One region of the Oceanobacter sp. 4_MG-2023 genome, then DNA from elsewhere that is predicted to be linked to it. Evidence: predicted binding sites of a transcription regulator. Region 1 holds the regulator's gene; the other holds the start of a gene.
What was found. The regulator FNR, encoded in region 1, switches genes on or off when oxygen is low (the NO sensors DNR and NnrR bind a similar motif). The targets are predictions, from matches to a motif close to TTGATNTANATCAA.

Region 1 (4,215 bases):
CTTGCTGATTTCGTCGGCTGTTTTTCTGTTTTGGTGGCAACAGGGTAACGATCACGCCTTTTTTATCGCCTTGTCGGTACTGGTCGTCACCTGCCCTTGCGCCTTGTCGCTGGCAACACCAACGGCGCTGACAGCGGCCACCGGCGCGCTACGAGAGGCCGGATTACTCATCAGCAAAGGCCACGTACTGGAATCCCTCCCGACCATCGACCGGGTAGTATTCGATAAAACCGGCACCCTCACCCAAGGCAAGCTCACCATTGAAGACGTCGTTCTGGCGGGGGAACTGGACAGCGACCAGGTACTCGCCATTACCGCCGGACTGGAAAAATCCAGCAGTCACCCGATTGCTCGCGCTTTTCGCCGGATTCGTCCCGACACCGTCACCGAGGTCCAGCAACACACCGGGGCTGGCATTCAGGGGCAATGGCAGCCAACAGCAGAACAGTCATATGCCGTCCGCTTTGGCCGCCCCGACTTTGCCTTGCCTGACCACTCCTCACTGGATACCAGTCAGTTGAACCATCAGGAAGGGCAATGGCTGCTGCTCAGTGTCGACGATCAGGCTGCAGCCTGGATCAGGCTCGGGGACAGCGTCCGAAAATCCGCCACCAGCCTGACCCAGGGCCTGCGCCAACGCAAAATCAAAACAGCCTTGCTCACCGGCGACCCCGGCGCCTCAGGTCAACAACTGGCAACACAGCTGGGTATTGACGACGTCCAGATCGGCTTGTCACCCGAACAGAAGCTACAACAGGTACGCCTGTGGCAACAGCAGGGAGAACGTGTATTAATGATTGGCGATGGCATCAACGATGTCCCGGTACTGGCTGGGGCCGACATTGCCATTGCCGTCAGTGACGCCACGGACCTGGCCAAAACCAGCGCCGATGCCCTGGTCACCAGCGGCCGCCTGGACTGTGTATTACAGGCTCTGGACACCGCCAGCCGTACCCGCCAGGTGATCTACCAGAATATCGCTTGGGCGCTGCTGTATAATCTGCTGGCCTTGCCAGTGGCAGCGGCAGGTTATATTCCTCCCTGGGCCGCAGCCATTGGCATGTCATTCAGTTCGCTTTTGGTGGTCAGTAATGCGCTGCGACTATCCCGGACGACCAAACCGGATGTATCCGGTCACAATTAGCACACTCAGCCACAAGGCCAGATTATAATGGCTTCCACTCGCTTGGTTTGATGGACATAACATGGATATTATCTACATACTTGTTCCACTTTCGATCGTCCTGATCAGCATTGCCACGCTGATTTTTTTCTGGGCAGTGCGCAGCGGCCAGTTTGATGATATGGAATCTCCGGCTCACAGAATTCTCTTTGATGACGATGACGATCCCGCAAGCACCCAACCCGCAGCAACCGACACAACACCAGCACCCCATACCACGGCAACCGATAAAAACCCATTGTGATTGAACCACTCTCCCTGTTAACCGCCCTGTTGCTGGGCCTGTTTGGCTCCAGTCACTGCCTGGTAATGTGTGGCGGCATTGCCGCCGCCATTGGCACCCGCTCACAACAACAACCGCTACTGACAGCACTGGCTTTTAACAGCGGTCGTATCACCAGTTACGCCTTTGCCGGCCTGCTCGTCTCGCTGCTTGGCTTATGGCTACAACAACTGAATGATGTACTGATGCTGGCATTACGTACACTGGCCGCCATACTGCTGGTGCTGATGGGGCTCTACGTTGCCCGCTGGGCAAGCTGGCTCACCCGTATCGAACAAGTTGGCCAATATCTATGGCAAAGGCTGCAGCCTGCTACCCGCCCCTTGATGACACAATATTCGATCAGCAGTCGCTTTCGCCTTGGACTGCTATGGGGCTGGCTCCCTTGCGGACTGGTATACAGCACTTTGAGCTGGGTCGCCGCCAATGGTGATCCCCTCAAAGGGGCACTGACCATGTTCTGCTTTGGCCTTGGCACACTGCCTGCCCTGTTCGCCAGTGGCCTCGCCGCCACCAGCCTGAGCCGATTACTCAGTCACAGCCTTAGCCGTATCATTGCCGGACTGTTACTGATTGGTTACGGCGTTTGGACTGCAGCAGCCATCTGGTTATAGTAGCCAGGGTCGTTATTGATCAGCGACTGATCATCCGTTGACAATACCTTGACTCAATACCTTGACCAATGTCTTGACAGCCACTCGTCGAGCTAAGACCATACGAAAATTAATGGAACACGGTTCTTCCCTACATAACGGAAAACCCGACACGGTGAGCTCAATGAAAACAAACCAAGCTGCACAGCCTGCGCACCCTCCCTTGCGCGGTAATCAACCCCACTGCCAGACTTGCTCCCTGAACGCACTGTGTCTGCCACTCTCGCTCAGTGACACAGATATGGAGCGACTGGACGATATCATTCGCCGCGGCCGGCCCATTCAAAAAGGCCAGCTGTTATTCCAGCAAGGGGATGAATTCCAGTCCGTGTTTGCGGTACGTACCGGTGCCCTGAAAACCTACACCCTGGCCAGTAATGGCGAAGAACAGATCACTGGCTTTCATCTCGCCAGCGAACTGATTGGTCTGGCCGGTTACGATGCCGGTGATTACCCTCTCACCGCCAAAGCGCTGGAAACCACCACCGTCTGTGAAATTCCGGTTCATCAGCTGGAAAACCTGACTGACGAACTCCCCGACCTGCGCAAACAGCTGATGCGCACCATGGGCAACGAAATTCGTCACGACCAGAACATGATGTTGCTGTTGAGCAAAAAGAACGCCGAAGAACGTGTAGCCTCGTTTTTGCTGGATATCTCCAACCGTTACGCTCGACGCGGTTTCAGTGCCACCCACTTCCGCCTGCCCATGTCGCGGGTCGACATCAGCAACTACCTTGGCCTCGCGGTAGAAACCATCAGTCGGGTATTCACCCGTTTCCAGAAAAATGCCCTGATCGAAACCCAGAGCAAGGAAATCATCGTTCTGGACATGAACAGCCTGTATGAAATGGCCGGACTGAACCCACAAATTGAATGTGACGAGAAAACGCCAGCGGAATAATCCCGCACAGCGTGCCGTTACCCTTCTCAGCGGTAACGGCAAAAACCCCTTATATCCTTGTTTCTGTGCCCAGTTTCATCCCTGAACCCGCTAACCGGCCACCGCGTTGTTATTGGCTGGCAACAGTTACTGACGCCAGCCAATCTATTCGCTAGAATTCGCCGCCTGATTTTTAGCCAGTGTTCCGCCCCAGAATGCTCAGGAGTTTTCCAGCATGACCGCCGATGTCATTGATCGCAAAGCACGCACCGAATTCAACAAACTTCATAAACGTTTGCGCCGAAACGTTGGCAAGGCGATTGAAGACTATTGCATGATCGAAGAAGGTGACCGGATCATGGTATGCCTGTCGGGCGGCAAAGACTCCTACACCATGCTCGATATCCTGATCAGCCTGAAAAAAAGCGCCCCGGTCAACTTTGAGCTGATTGCCGTCAATATGGACCAGAAACAGCCCGGCTTCCCCGAACACGTGTTACCCGAGTATCTGGGCAAACTGGATATTCCCTACCATATTGTTGAAAAAGACACGTACAGCGTGGTCATGGATCTGGTGCCGGAAGGAAAAACCACCTGCGGCCTGTGCTCCCGCCTGCGTCGCGGCACCCTCTACGGCTTTGCTGAAAAAATTGGTGCCAATAAAATCGCCCTGGGCCATCATCGCGACGACATCATTGAAACCTTATTCCTGAACATGTTTTACGGCGGCAAACTCAAAGCCATGCCACCCAAGCTGCTCAGCGACGATAAAAAGCACGTTCTGATCCGTCCGCTGGCCTACTGCAAGGAAAAAGACATCCAGGCTTATTCGACCGCCATGGAGTTCCCAATCATCCCTTGTAACCTGTGCGGCTCCCAGGACAACATGCAGCGCCAGAACATCAAGAATATGCTGACCGAATGGGAAAGGGTACAACCAGGCCGCAGCGAGAATATCTTTGCTGCCATCTGCAATATCGCCCCCTCCCAGCTCGGCGATCTCAATCTGTTTGATTTTGTCAATTTGCAACAACAACAAGACCAGACGCACCTGGCCACCCGGCTCGATATCGTCACCATCGATTAAAGGCGCGTCCGGCCCCTGGGCAGCTCCTCACCAGACAGCGCACCCAACCTTCAAGGGAGAACCATGGATACCAATATCATCACCCCTGAGGGGTATGCAGAACTGGAGCAGGAGCTGGATTATCTC
Region 2 (4,215 bases), 110 kb from region 1:
TTGGGTAAAACTGAATTTGCCAGAAACCACTGGCAATACAGTCAACATAAGCTGTACAAGCAACCCTCTTGTATGAGTATTTTTTAATTTGAGTATAGTGCTCAGGTATTTTGGAAATCTGGATAAAACATGTCAAAACTCGAACACCTTTACAGTGAGGTTCTAACCGACCTGGGAGAGGACATCACCCGTGAAGGCTTGCTGGATACGCCCAAGCGCGCAGCCAAAGCCATGCAATTTCTGACCAGTGGTTATAACGCCAGTCTCGAAGAAGTAATCAACGGCGCGGTGTTCACCAGTGATAATGACGAGATGGTCGCGGTACAGGGCATCGAGTTTTACTCATTGTGTGAACACCATATGCTGCCCTTTATCGGACGCTGTCATATCGGCTATCTACCCAACGGCAAGGTACTCGGCCTATCCAAGTTTGCCCGAATAGTAGACCTCTTTGCCCGTCGCCTGCAGATCCAGGAAAACATGACCAAACAGATTGCTGAAGCCGTCGAAGAAGTGACTGGCTGCCGTGGTGTTGGCGTCATTCTGGAAGCACAACATATGTGTATGATGATGCGCGGTGTGCAAAAACAGAATTCATCCATGCGCACATCTGTTATGAAAGGGGACTTTCGCAGCAATCCGGCCACCCGTAGCGAGTTTATGCGTTTGGTCGGGATGTAACCCGATGACTTCGTGAGCTGCCAGTCTTTTTATACAGGGTATAAAATACCTGGCGCTCCGACAGACTGCTGATCAGATCTGAACGCGCTGCTCCGTAACGCTGCCCGACTCTTTACCAGAGTCCAGATGCTGGTCAGACAGCTTCATACCCACCCAACACCAGCAACCTCCCCCATAGCCATTCCCGCACCCCCTCTGTCATATCCGTAGACCTGCATACTTTCTGATAACCATCAGACAGCCATTTAGTAGCCGTCTAACAGCCGCTGATTGCTACTTCCAGAAACACATTATTCGGCTTTCTGTACCCAGCCAATGACCACGGTGTCACCCTCTGTAACAGCTACCAATAAAGCCATGTCTCTCCCCTATTTATCATTGCGATCCAGTATTACTGAGCGTAGATTCAAGGAAGGAAAAGGAGAAAAGAACCAACAAAAGAGGTAATGGATTATGAAAAATACCTGGTTAGTCACCACCTTGGTGTCGTTGCTTTCAGCGACCAGTCTGACGACTCATGCCCTGACGACTCCGCTTCCAGAGCGGTTACTGTCATTAAATGGCCACCATACCCTGCAACTGGCTGATTCATTATCCCGGGATTATTTTTATATCCGCGATGCCTATACCAGCGCTCTCTATCATGCCCCTTCCCGCACCGGTATACAGCGCCTTGAACTGACGGTTCAATCCGAGCGAATCAGCGGTCGTGGGGTTGGCTTGTCACTGTACGATACCATTGCCATCACGTCGGAATGGGAACAGATGGCCATACTGGAAGCACGCCTGAATGCGCTGGTCAAAATGATGGATACCCGTCTGATACAGGGTGACCGTATTGTTATTGAGTACACCCCCGGCCGTGGCTCGGAAGTAATGGTCAAGAATGAATATATGGGTATTATCCGTGGACAGGACTGGTTTCAGGCGCTGATCCAGGCCTCGATGGCACCCGCTGTTCTTGTTGATGCTCCTGCGTTGCAAGTACAGCCACCACAAACCAGTAACAGTATCTCAGCAGTGTTTTTGTAGGGGGCTTTTTGTAAGTCTGGTTTCGAGTGTTGACCTTGATTATGTGACACGTCAACACATCGCAACCAGCAGATATAAAAAAAGCGGCTTGCGCCGCTTTTTTTATATCAAACCCGAGTAATCAGAACTTGTAACCAGCACCAACAAAGTAAACCAGCGGATCAATTTCTACATCAAGGCCATCAGCTGCACCGCCTTTGATTTTTGTATCGATATCCATTTTCCAAGCTGCAGCATTCACCAGCCAATGATCATTCAGGGCATAGTCAACACCTACGGAGTAAGTCAAACCCCAGCTGGTTTCCAGCCCTTTGGTACCAAGACCCGCATCATCTTCTTCATCAAAGAAGAAGGTATGGTTAACACCCAGGCCCACATAGGGTTGCAGTTTGGAATCGGCTCCCATTGGGTAATACTGTACAGAAACAGTAGGTGGCAAGTGTTTGGTTGTCGCAATCGTAGCGCCATCAATAGCACCACCATCACCTTCGACTTCGTGTTCAAAAGGCGTCGCTGCCAGCAGTTCCACACCGATCTGGGAGGTCACCATATAAACACCGGTCAAACCCAATTGGGTATCTGACAAGACATCCAGTTCACTGCCTGCAACAAGACCACTGCTATCGGCATTACCGTCTTTCGGAGAAACCGTCACAGCACCCGCCTTGACGATAATGTCACCCGCTTCGTAGGCCATAGCCGGGATAGCAGATACTGCAACAACAGTAGCCAGCAGAGTTTTGATCAGTTTCATTTTGCACTCCTTGATTCCGTGCTTTTGGTAGATGAGTGCAGGGTACCCGGCTTGATCTGCACAATTTTGATGCAAATCAAGCATTTAATGCCCCAAAATAAAGACACCTGACAATCTTGTGATAGGTCAATTTGTGTCAACCCTACAAGCTGTCCAACAGTGCTATGGCATGCTTCTTTCATTCAAAGGCAGCAAAAAAACGTTAGCTGAGATACAGTTAGCCATCCCTGATATTATTGTCACCGGATTCAGGCTGAAGTGTGACTACCATCGTGATTGACACTGCCGTCTGACATGATCAGACCCTCTTCATTGAGGCTGATCCACTGGCCATCGTTTTCCTGTCCACCATTGTGAACAACATCCGGAGAAAATCATGGAGTTGACGTTTGATTGAGCAGTTTTCTGCGGCATTCGCTACCCGGATCGGAAGACGATTGCTTTCATACTTGCTATTGGCCAATTTCCTTATCGCCACCTTGTCTTATGGCTGGATGCTGATCGACGACTACCAGCATGGTACGCAACGCCTGCAAAATAACCTGGTCAAGCTGGAGGACAGTTATCACGACAGTCTTGTCATCAGCCTCTGGAATTTCAATTCCGAGCAGCTGCGCACACAGCTGAAAGGCATGCTCAACTTTGACGGCGTTGAGTACATCATGGTCGACAGTACCGACTTTGGTTACGTCGAAACTGGCCTCAAGCCAAACAAGGTTGATATTCGCCACCAATTCAATCTCTATTACGAAGATCAGGACAATAACCGCACCTTTCTGGCAACCCTGACCATTCTGGGCAGTTATGCACAGCTCTACCAACAACTGGAAACCCGCGCATTGAATATGCTGCTGGTACTGCTCTGCCAGACCATTACCATATCCCTGGTATTACTGCTGCTGATCCACCATCTGATTACCCGTCATATTCGCTCATTGTCAGAGTGGGCCAATGCCTTTTCCATTCAAACACCCGACCACCCAGTCACACTTGAGCACCGCACCACCAATACCATGCACAAGCAAGATGAGCTGGACGCCCTGGCCTCTGCCATCGAGAAAATGCGTCTGTCATTACTCAATGACATGCACCTGCGTGACCAGGCCAGAATGGAATTGGAAGATACCCACAATCACCTCAATATGGCGATTGAGAACACCACCATGGGCTTCTGCCGCTATCTGGTTCGTGAAGATCACATGGAAACCAACCGCAACTTTTGTTACCAGCTACGAACCGATCAAGAAGCCCTGAACGGTATGGAAAACCCGTTACATGCTATTTTGGAACGTATGAATTCAGACACCAGTGCAGAGCAACGGGAACGTATTTACCAGTTACTGCAAGGACGGATCAAACGGGTCCAGGGCAAATTTTCCATTCTCAAATTCAATGGTCAGGAAGGTGTATTCGATATCAGCTTTCAGGCCATCCGTTTTCATAACAACCGCCCGAACGAAGTGCTGATCTGCAGCGTTGACCACACCAGTGAATATTATGCTCACAAGCAATTGCAAGATCTGAATCTGCGTATGGAAGCCTCTTTACGCCAGCAACAAGACGAATTCCAGCATATGGCAATGGTGCAAAGCAGCGACCTTGAACGCTTGCAGCGGGAATGTGATCACTTGCGCCATCAGGTAACCAACCGGCAACGCCCCTCATTACTGGCACTGGTTGCTCCCACGCTGGAACAAGCCTCCCAGGCGACAGAGCCAGCTCTGGCGATACCACTGGCGCTGGCAACG

Region 2: a site for FNR is predicted at 2,534-2,547, ahead of Q8W24_RS06035 (OmpW family protein). Genes of this name have one in related genera too.

What each region holds. Positions count from the first base shown of each region.
Region 1 covers NZ_JAUYVV010000005.1:58,637-62,851, forward strand. The annotation lists gene Q8W24_RS05585 (heavy metal translocating P-type ATPase) at 1-1,144, shown strand, start outside; gene ccoS (cbb3-type cytochrome oxidase assembly protein CcoS) at 1,206-1,427, shown strand; gene Q8W24_RS05595 (sulfite exporter TauE/SafE family protein) at 1,424-2,080, shown strand; gene fnr (fumarate/nitrate reduction transcriptional regulator Fnr) at 2,244-3,023, shown strand; gene ttcA (tRNA 2-thiocytidine(32) synthetase TtcA) at 3,238-4,089, shown strand; gene greB (transcription elongation factor GreB) at 4,153-4,215, shown strand, end outside.
Region 2 covers NZ_JAUYVV010000005.1:168,605-172,819, forward strand. The annotation lists gene murI (glutamate racemase) at 1-76, shown strand, start outside; gene folE (GTP cyclohydrolase I FolE) at 130-681, shown strand; gene Q8W24_RS06030 (chalcone isomerase family protein) at 1,135-1,713, shown strand; gene Q8W24_RS06035 (OmpW family protein) at 1,835-2,467, opposite strand; gene Q8W24_RS06040 (hypothetical protein) at 2,857-4,215, shown strand, end outside.